3 regions of the Bradyrhizobium sp. AUGA SZCCT0160 genome follow, and region 1 is predicted to be linked to each of the others. Evidence: predicted binding sites of a transcription regulator. Region 1 holds the regulator's gene; each other region holds the start of a gene.

Region 1 (3,208 bases):
ACCTGGTCGAAGCCATCCAGCGGCGGACCAAAGCCTTCCAGATATTTGGCCGAGCCGGTCGCCGCCAGCGTGCCCAGCGTGCGGCCGTGGAACGCGCCCTCGAAGGTGACGATGCGGTAGCGCTCGGGATGCCCCTTGGCGGCGTGATAGCGGCGCGCGACCTTGATCGCGCATTCCATCGCTTCCGCGCCGGAATTACAGAAGAACACCAGATCGGCAAAGCTCTGTTCGCACAGCCTTGCTGCAAGCTTGTCGCCGTCCGGGCTCCGGAACAGGTTCGACATGTGCCAGAGCTTGGTGGCCTGCTCCTGCAAGGCTGCGACCAGATGCGGATGGCAATGGCCGAGCGCATTCACCGCCACACCCGAGGTGAAGTCGAGATAGCGCTCGCCCGACGTCGAGATCAGCCACGCGCCTTCGCCGCGTTCGAAACCGAGATCGACTCTCGCGAAAACGGGAAGCAGATGCGACGGGGCGCTGTTGGTCATGGCCATCACTGACGGTTAGAGACCGGCCACATAGCGTGCATTGGTGCGAACGCGGCACAGCCGGTCTTGCGAAAACAAAACGTGCCGCCTTTTCGGGGCGGCACGTGACAGGCATTCTATGCTGGCTTTGGACCGTGTCAACACGCCTAAAAACGGCTTTCCTGCAGTGCAGGATAAAGCAATCCGTAGCATTCCGGTGCCGTGGAAAACTCTAATTGCAATGCATAAATACCGGAACATGTGGACGCACGGACGCGGACTCTTGCGCCAGAGTCCCGCCATATTGTAGCGTCTGGGCTGTCGGGTACGACATCTCGTGCGGAAGTACTGACCCCTAGAGTCCATTTTGTAAGGCGTAAACGTTCGGGCGGCTTTTATGCGCCCGGCGAGGGCTAAGGGATTCTGCCCGCTGGGATTTTTGAGAATTGGCATCGCCAGCGCTGCCCCCCAATTGGCCGGCTCTGTGCGAAGGGAAGAATGCGATGACGGTATTGACCTGGTCCGACGAGCGCGTCGAGCAGCTTAAGAAGCTCTGGGAGGGCGGACTTTCCGCCAGCCAGATCGCCGCGGAACTTGGAAATGTGACGCGAAATGCAGTGATCGGCAAAGTGCACCGGCTGGGTCTTTCCGGCCGTGCCAAGAGCCCGTCCTCGGCCGCGCCGCGTCAGCGCAAGGCGCGCCCCGCCCAGCAGATGATGCGGGTGGCGCGCCCGGTGTCGCGCGGCAACACCGCGCTGGCCCACGCCTTCGAAGTGGAGATGGAGCCGGATCCGGTCGCCTACGACAATGTGGTGCCGATGAGCCAGCGGCTGACGCTGCTCGAATTGAACGAGGCCACTTGCCACTGGCCGATCGGCGATCCGTCCAGCTCGGAATTCTTTTTCTGCGGCGGCAAGGCGCTCACCAGCCTGCCCTATTGCGCACATCACTCGCGCATCGCCTATCAGCCGGCCTCCGATCGCCGCCGCCCGGCGCCGAAGCCGACGCGCTAAGAGCGCGCGGCGTTACGACGAATATTTGCCGTCGTCCCGGCCTTGAGCCGGGACCCATAACCACCGATGGCCGTGGTTATGCTTGGCTGGAGCTCCAGCCTTTTTAGAGCAATCAATATTTGTGGTTATGGGTCCCGGCTCAAGGCCGGGACGACAGCGGATATTGCTGCGCCTTACCCGCCCTACTCGACCTTCGCGAAGCGGTCATCCAGCGCGTAGCCGGCGCCGCGCACGGTGCGGATCGGGTCCTGTTCGCGGCCGGGATTGAGCAGTTTGCGCAGGCGGCCGATATGGACGTCGACGGTACGCTCGTCGATATAGATGTCGCGGCCCCAGACGCTATCGAGCAGTTGCTCACGGCTGAACACGCGGCCGGGATGTTCCAGGAAAAATTCGAGCAGGCGATATTCGGTCGGGCCGAGATCGATCGGACGGCCCGAGCGCGCGACGCGGCGCTTCTCGCGATCGAGTTCGATATCGCCATAGGTCAGCACGGTGGCCAGCCGCTCCGGGCTCGCCCGCCTGAGCAGGCCCTTCACCCGCGCCAGCAGCTCCGGCACCGAAAAGGGTTTTACGATGTAGTCGTCGGCGCCGGTCGCCAGCCCCCGCACCCGTTCGCTTTCCTCGCCGCGCGCGGTCAGCATGATGATCGGCAGCGCCTTGGTCTCCGGCCGCGCCCTTAAGCGGCGGCACAGTTCGATGCCGGACAGGCCCGGCAGCATCCAGTCCAGCACGATCAGGTCGGGCACCCGCTCCTTCAGCCTTGTATCGGCGTCGTCACCGCGGGCGACGGTTTCGACCTCATAGCCTTCGGCATCGAGGTTGTAGCGCAGAAGCGTGGTGAGCGCTTCCTCGTCTTCAACCACCAGAATGCGTGCGTTCATCTATGTCAGCCTCTTGTGTTTTGACGCGCTGTCGATACGCGAAAAACGTCTCTCGTTCGGTTGTCCGTTCCGTTACTAGTTCCGCTTCTAGTTCCCTGGCACCGTCGTGGCGAAATTCGTCATGTCGCCCTTCGGGCGCTTGTCGAGCATCTGCTGGCCTTCGATCATGTAGAACACGGTCTCGGCGATGTTGGTGGCGTGGTCGCCGATCCGTTCGATGTTCTTGGCGCAGAACATCAGATGGATGCAGAACGAGATGTTGCGCGGATCTTCCATCATGTAGGTCAGGAGTTCGCGGAACAGCGAGGTACAGATGGCGTCGACTTCCTCGTCGCCCTTCCAGACCGCCATCGCCGCCGGCAGGTCGTGCGACGCGTAGGCGTCGAGCACGGACTTGACCTGCGACTGCACCAGATCGGTCATGTGTTCGAGACCGCGGATCAGCTTCAGCGGCTGGAAATCGTTCTCCAGCGCGGCGACGCGCTTGCCCATGTTCTTGGCGAGGTCGCCGATCCGTTCCAGATCGGTGGCCACCCGCATGGCGCCGACGATCTCGCGCAGGTCGATGGCCATCGGCTGGCGGCGGGCAATCGTCAGCACCGCACGTTCCTCGATCAGGTGCTGCAGGCGGTCGATCTCGACGTCGGACGCGACCACGCGCTTGCCAAGCGCGACGTCACGGCGGATCAGGGCATCGACGGATTCGGTGATCATGCGTTCGGCAAGGCCGCCCATTTCGGCGACCAGGCGGGTCAGTTCCTGAAGATCGCTGTCGAACGCCTTCGCGGTATGTTCTGAAGCCATTGTCTTCTCCTCGCGATGTGCGCTTAGCCGAACCGGCCGG
Region 2 (3,208 bases), on a different contig from region 1:
CGACCCTGCTCTATCTGGAGGGTTTGTCATGGCTTGGGCTGTGTTGTTCACCGCGGGTCTCCTCGAAATCGGCTGGGCAATCGGCCTCAAATACACCGAAGGCTTTACGCGGCTGGTGCCGTCGGTCCTGACGCTGGCGGCCATGGCCGCGAGTATCCTGCTGCTTGGACTGGCGTTGAAGACGCTGCCGATCGGAACCGCCTATGCGGTCTGGACCGGAATCGGCGCCGTGGGCACGGCCATCCTTGGCATCGCCCTGTTCGGTGAACCTGCGACCGCAGCCCGCCTGGCCAGCATCGGGTTGATCGTTGCCGGTATTGTCGGCCTGAAGCTGGTCACCTGACGAGAGCCCGTTCCGATGCGCTCTAGCGCAGCAGCACGACCGCCCAATAGGTCAGTGCCGCCACGATTCCCGAGGCCGGGATGGTGATGACCCAGGCGTAGAGGATCGAACTCGCCACGTTCCAGCGCACCGCCGAGACCCGGCGCGCTGCGCCGACGCCGACGATCGAGCCAGTGATGGTGTGGGTGGTGGAGACGGGAACCCCGAGATAGGTCGCCATGAATAGAGTCGCGGCCCCGCCGGTTTCGGCGCAAAAGCCCTGCATCGGAGTCAATTTGGTGATCCGCAGGCCCATGGTGCGGACGATCCGCCAGCCCCCCATCAAGGTGCCGAGCCCCATGGCCGCTTGGCAGGAGATCACCACCCAGAACGGGATTGCAAAGTCGGAGCCAAGGTGGCCCTGCGAATAGAGCAGCACCGCGATGATGCCCATGGTCTTCTGTGCATCGTTGCCGCCGTGGCCCAGCGAATAAAGCGACGCCGATACGAATTGCAGAATACGGAATGCGCGATCGACCGCGAACGGCGTCGAGCGCACCGAGAGCCACGACACGATGGCGACCAGCACCAGCGCCAGCAGGAAGCCAACCAGCGGCGAAAGCACGATCGCCAGCAGCGTCTTGGACAGGCCGCTCCAGACCGCGGCCGAAATCCCGGCCTTTGCCATCCCGGCGCCGACCAGCCCGCCGATCAGCGCGTGCGAGCTGGACGATGGAATGCCGAGCCCCCAGGTGATCAGGTTCCAGGCGATGGCGCCGACCAGCGCCGCGAAGATCACGGTGGCATCGACGATATCGGGTTCGATAATTCCCTTGCCGATCGTATTGGCGACGTGCAGCCCGAAGAAGAGGAAGGCGATGAAATTGAAGAAAGCCGCCCAGAGCACCGCATATTGCGGGCGCAGCACGCGGGTCGACACGATCGTGGCGATCGAATTGGCGGCGTCATGCAGCCCATTGAGAAAGTCGAACAGCAACGCGACCGCGATCAGGAAGATCAGAATCGGAAGACCAAGCGAGGCGTCCACTGCGCGTCCCTGCCCTATACCTGTTCGATCACGATTGAATTGATCTCGTTGGCGACGTCATCGAAACGATCGGACACTTTTTCAAGATGCTTGTAGATCTCGGCGCCCACGATGAAATCCATGGTGTTGGCGTCGCGATGCTTGAGAAACAGTTCTTTCAACCCGATGTCGTGGAGGTCGTCGATGCGACCCTCCAGCTTGCCGATCTCCTCGGTGATCGCGGTCAGCATCGCGACGTTGTCGCCGATCGACTGCATCAGCGGCAATGCGCGCCCGACGAGATTGGCGCACTCGACAATCAGCGTCCCGATCTCGCGCATCGGCGGCTCGAAAGTTCGGACCTCGAACAACACCACTGCCTTGGCGGTCTGCTGCATCTGATCGATGGCATCGTCCATCGAGGTGATCAGGTTTTTGATATCGCCGCGGTCGAACGGGGTGATGAAGGTGCGCCGGACCGCGGTCAGGACCTCGCGGGTGATGTTGTCGGCGTCGTTTTCGAACTGACTGACGCGCTGGCAAAACACCGGCGTCTCGTCGCCGCCGCGCAGCATGTCCTGCAGCGCCAGCGCCCCCTGCACGACGGTCTGGGAGTGACGGGCAAAGAGGTCGAAAAACCGCTCTTCCTTGGGCAGGAAATAGCGAAACCAGCGCAACATCGGTCTTATCCATCGTTCTGGAACGGCTGCCCGGGGCGGCCTGTCACAAAACTGTCATAGACCATTCACAGGCAAAGCGCGCGACGACGGACCCCGGAATAGTGGTCATCCACCGCTTTGTAGGCCGTTAAAATGCGCCCAAACGGGTAATTTACAGCGACCGGCGGAAGAAATGCGCGATCTCGCCGATCACGCCGCGGCGGAAAGTCAGCACGCAGGCGACGAAGATGACGCCTTGGATCACCGTCACCCACTGGCCGAAACCGGCCAGATATTGCTGCATGGCAATGATCACGAATGCGCCGACCACGGGACCGAACACGGTTCCGAGACCGCCGACCAGCGTCATCAGCACGATTTCGCCCGACATCGTCCAGTGCACGTCGGTGAGCGAGGCGTTCTGCGCCACGAACACCTTTAGGGAGCCAGCGAAACCGGCGATCGTTCCGGACAGGATGAAGGCCAGCAGTTTGTAGTGATCGGTCTTGTAGCCCAGCGAGATCGCGCGCGGTTCGTTTTCGCGGATCGCCTTCAAAACCTCGCCGAACGGCGAGTTGATGGTGCGATAGATCAAGAGGAAACCGCCAAGGAACCCGACGAGGATGACGTAATACAGCACCGTCGGCTTGGCGAGATTGAAGATGCCGAACAGATAGCCCTGCGGGATGCCCTGGATGCCGTCCTCACCATGGGTGAACGGCGTCTGCAGGTAGATGAAATACAGCAGCTGCGACAGCGCCAGCGTGATCATCGAGAAGTAGATGCCCTGACGGCGAATGGCGACGACGCCGGTAATGACGCCGAGCCCGGCGGCACCGAGGGTGCCGACCAGAATTCCAAGCTCCGGCGACAGCCCCCAGACCTTCAGCGCATGCGCGGTGAAGTAACCGGCCGTGCCCAGAAACATCGCGTGGCCGAACGACAAAAGCCCGCCATAGCCGATCAGGAGGTTGAACGCGCAGGCCAGCAGCGCAAAGCACAGCGCCTGCATCACGAAGAACGGATAGATCCCGGTCAGCGGCACGATCGCCAGCAGCGCTGCCATCAGCACGAATACGATCATCTCGTCGCGCACGGCACGCGGTGACACCGGCAGTGTATCGTCAGTCAATGCGCTCATATCAGGCCGCCCGTCCGGTCAGACCCGTTGGCTTCACCAGCAACACCAGCACCATCAGG
Region 3 (3,208 bases), on a different contig from region 1:
GCAGGTGGCGCCGACAGGAACCTGTCCCGTCAGGCGGACGGTGATGGGATGATCGATCGGCGTCAGATAGCTTTCCTTGACGTTATCGCGCGTGCAGGGCTCGCTGACGCGGCCGGCAAGATCGATGCAAAGCCGGTTCACGGTGTTTCGTGCCCAGCCGCGGCCGTCGCTTTGCAATCCCAGCGCCTGTTCGGCGGCCAGAACGCTGCGGCCGCGGCCACTTTCGGAATGCAGCTGAAAATCCCGTTCTTCCCGGAACAGGCGGAAGCGGTTGCGGACCTCCCACGAAATCTGCATGGCGCCTTGGGGCGCGGTCTGCGCTTGAGCAGGGGGAGGCGATAACGCCGCCATCGCGCCGGCGAGCAGCGCGACTGATGTTATCGATCGAGGTAAAATTCCGGCCATGGCGCGTTTGACGTTAGCGGTAAGGCAGAAATAAGAGAATGAGGCAGTCCTAGCCCAAAAGTCTGGAGGGCAACAATTTGCCGTTACCGAACCTGGTGAGCAGGAACCCCCAAGGCGAAACCCGGTGCTAGGACTGGCGGCTCTTGATCGGCTGCCGCACCCGGGCGGACGCCGTGCAGGCGTCTGCGAGCCGTCGGCGTTCGTACCAAGGCTGCAACACACTGAGCCAGAGTTCGCGCACACCCATGATCGAGATCGAGATCGCGAACGGAAGCAGGAAATACAGGATCCGGAATACCACGAGCGTCGCCAGCAATTGTTCCTTGCCGAACTGGGGCAGCGCTACCAGCATCGCGGCGTCGAACACGCCGATGCTGCCCGGCGCATGGCTGGCGAAGCCGAGAAGTGTTGCGAGGATGAAGACCACCGCCAGCGAAACGAAATCGATATGGGGCTGCGTCGGCATCAACAGATACATCGCCAGCGCGCAAAATCCGAGATCGATCACGCCGATCGCGACCTGCAGCAGCGTCAGCCGCGCCGAGGGCAGCACCACCTTCCAGCCGTTCTGGCCGAGTTCGCGGCGGCTGTCTCCGGTGACCAGCCAGAGGAAATAGGCCGCGATGCCGGCGAGGCAGCCGAGTGCGATCAGCCGGTTCACCGATGGCGGCAGCAGGTCCATGGCCGTCGCCGCTTCGGGATGCCAGGCCATGCCCATGCCGAGCACGAACAGGTTGCCGAGCCAGAAGGTCAGGCCCGAGAGGAAACAGATTTTGGCGACATCGATCGCGCTCAGGCCGTAGTCGGAATAGATCCGGAAACGGATCGCGCCGCCGGTAAAAACGGTGGCGCCGATGTTGTGGCCGATGGTGTAGCTGGTGAAACTCGACAGCGCAGCGATGCGATAGGGGACGTGCGTTTTGCCGATGGTTCGCAGCGCAAAGAAATCATAGAAGGTCAGCGTGCAAAACGCGCCTACCACGCACAGTGCAGCCAGCGCGATGCGATGCGGCGCGATTTCCGTCAGCGCGGTCAGGATGATCGCGGTGTCGACCCCCTTCAGGGTGTTAACCAGATGGGTGACCGCAAGAATGATGATGAGGAGACTCGCAGCGATCCCTAGCCGTTTCCAGCCGATCTTCTCCTTGAAGCCACGCCCAAGCGTGGTCAGCAGCCGATGCATTCATCCTCCCGGCGGGATGGCAAAAGAAAACCTGTCAAACGAGGCGACAGGGACGGTCAGACGCACCGTGCGCGAAGACACATAAGCCAAAATCGAACCGTTGTGCAGCCCTTGACAAGCCTAGCATCTGCGTTCGTTCGGTAACCCTGTCATACGTCCTACATATCCGGCCGCGTTAACGATTGTGAGTCGCGGCCAGGCGTGTTCCCAACGCTCTCTTGCAAGCGCCGTTCCGCTGTTACCGGGGCCGCCCCGCGTAGATCGGCTTGAGGACGGACCGGGGTTTCGCATTCCCAAGCCGGGGACGGGTATTCGGAGGCATCACGACCATGAACGGCTTGTTCATCCCGAATTGCGGACATCTAAGATTACGCTGAGAGACAACTCGTGAAAGCGTCGCCGCCTTGGACGCCCGAGAACGCGGCCGAAAAGCAGCTTAAACGGGGCTTTTTCTGTCATCTCGACGAAACGGACGCATGCCCGGAAAGGTGCTTCCGCTGCGGGGACCGGTGGGCAAGGCGGTCAATGGCCCGTCGATCGACGCCATCATCCAGAAGGCCGACCAAGTCGTGGACGAGGTCGCGGCCGTGCTGGATGCTACCGCTCAGCAATGTCGCCTGCGCCGCTGCGCTTGACGAGATCTCGCTGTGACCGTCCGGGCGGAAGCTGCCGCGCGACCATACGCTGGCGGAGCCCACGGTTGGTCTGCAGGCCGCGAGCTGATTTGTCCGGCCATTGAGGCAAAACGCCGCGCGTGAAAATCGCGCGCGTTCTTGCGTCCGTGGCTGCGATTCTGGCCGGCCTGCTGCTGCCGGAGCGGGTGCTCACCACCTGGGAATCAGTTCGCCGGTTCGTCGTTTCAGGTGACAGCGGAAATCACCGGGTGATGGCGGGAACCCGCAACCCGCACGCGAGGACGCGAAGCATTTATTCACCATCGGAGCAGACGAAACCGCGTCGGTTACCTCACATGCACCATTAGCGCCGTCATTACAGAGGGCTAGCAGGGGTCTGTGATGTATCAAGTTCTGAATTGCCTGGTCACCGAGCATGATTTGCGGCTGGTCGTTCTCGGCGGCATCATTTGCTGGCTCGCCAGCGCGGTAGCGGTCAGCCTGTTTCATCGGGCCCGGGCTTCTCACGGTCGCACCCGCGCGATCTGGGTCGGCCTTGATGCCGCGGTCGGCGGCTGCGGAATCTGGGCTACCCACTTCGTGGCGATGCTGGCCTACGATCCCGGCTCGGGGGCCGGTTACAATATTCCGGTCACGCTGTTGTCGCTGATCTTCGCCGTGTCGATCGCGGCGGCCGGCCTCAGCATCGCCCTGCTCAATGATCGCCGGTCGACGCTTGCGATGGGCGGTGCGGTTGTTGGCGCTGGCGTCGCAGCGATGCACTACACCGGCATGATGGCGCTCGAGCTTCCGGCGCGCATCGTCTGGTCGCCCGGCATCGTGCTGGCATCCGTCGTGTTCGGGAGCGTGTTCGCAGGCCTGGCGCTCGTTGTCGCCGCGCGCCGGGACGACCGCAAACATACCGTGGCTGCCACGGGCCTGCTGACGATCGCGATCGTTTCCCACCATTTCACGGCGATGGGCGCCGTGACGCTCGTTGCCGATC

The links. The regulator PhoB, encoded in region 1, activates phosphate uptake and scavenging genes when phosphate is short. The targets are predictions, from matches to a motif close to TGTCATNNANCTGTCAT.
Region 2: the regulator PhoB is predicted to act here: its motif matches at 2,071-2,087, upstream of JQ558_RS18060 (DUF47 domain-containing protein).
Region 3: the regulator PhoB is predicted to act here: its motif matches at 1,736-1,752, upstream of JQ558_RS35650 (YbhN family protein).

Annotation. Positions count from the first base shown of each region.
Region 1 covers NZ_JAFCMD010000024.1:122,163-125,370, reverse strand. The annotation lists gene JQ558_RS30405 (aspartate aminotransferase family protein) at 1-488, opposite strand, end outside; gene JQ558_RS30400 (GcrA family cell cycle regulator) at 971-1,480, shown strand; gene phoB (phosphate regulon transcriptional regulator PhoB) at 1,663-2,364, opposite strand; gene phoU (phosphate signaling complex protein PhoU) at 2,452-3,168, opposite strand; gene pstB (phosphate ABC transporter ATP-binding protein PstB) at 3,192-3,208, opposite strand, start outside.
Region 2 covers NZ_JAFCMD010000010.1:136,281-139,488, reverse strand. The annotation lists gene sugE (quaternary ammonium compound efflux SMR transporter SugE) at 29-343, shown strand; gene JQ558_RS18065 (inorganic phosphate transporter) at 366-1,370, opposite strand; gene JQ558_RS18060 (DUF47 domain-containing protein) at 1,385-2,029, opposite strand; gene JQ558_RS18055 (branched-chain amino acid ABC transporter permease) at 2,181-3,149, opposite strand; gene JQ558_RS18050 (branched-chain amino acid ABC transporter permease) at 3,151-3,208, opposite strand, start outside.
Region 3 covers NZ_JAFCMD010000039.1:29,028-32,235, forward strand. The annotation lists gene JQ558_RS35645 (hypothetical protein) at 1-351, opposite strand, end outside; gene JQ558_RS35650 (YbhN family protein) at 533-1,588, opposite strand; gene JQ558_RS35655 (hypothetical protein) at 2,065-2,223, shown strand; gene JQ558_RS35660 (EAL domain-containing protein) at 2,605-3,208, shown strand, end outside.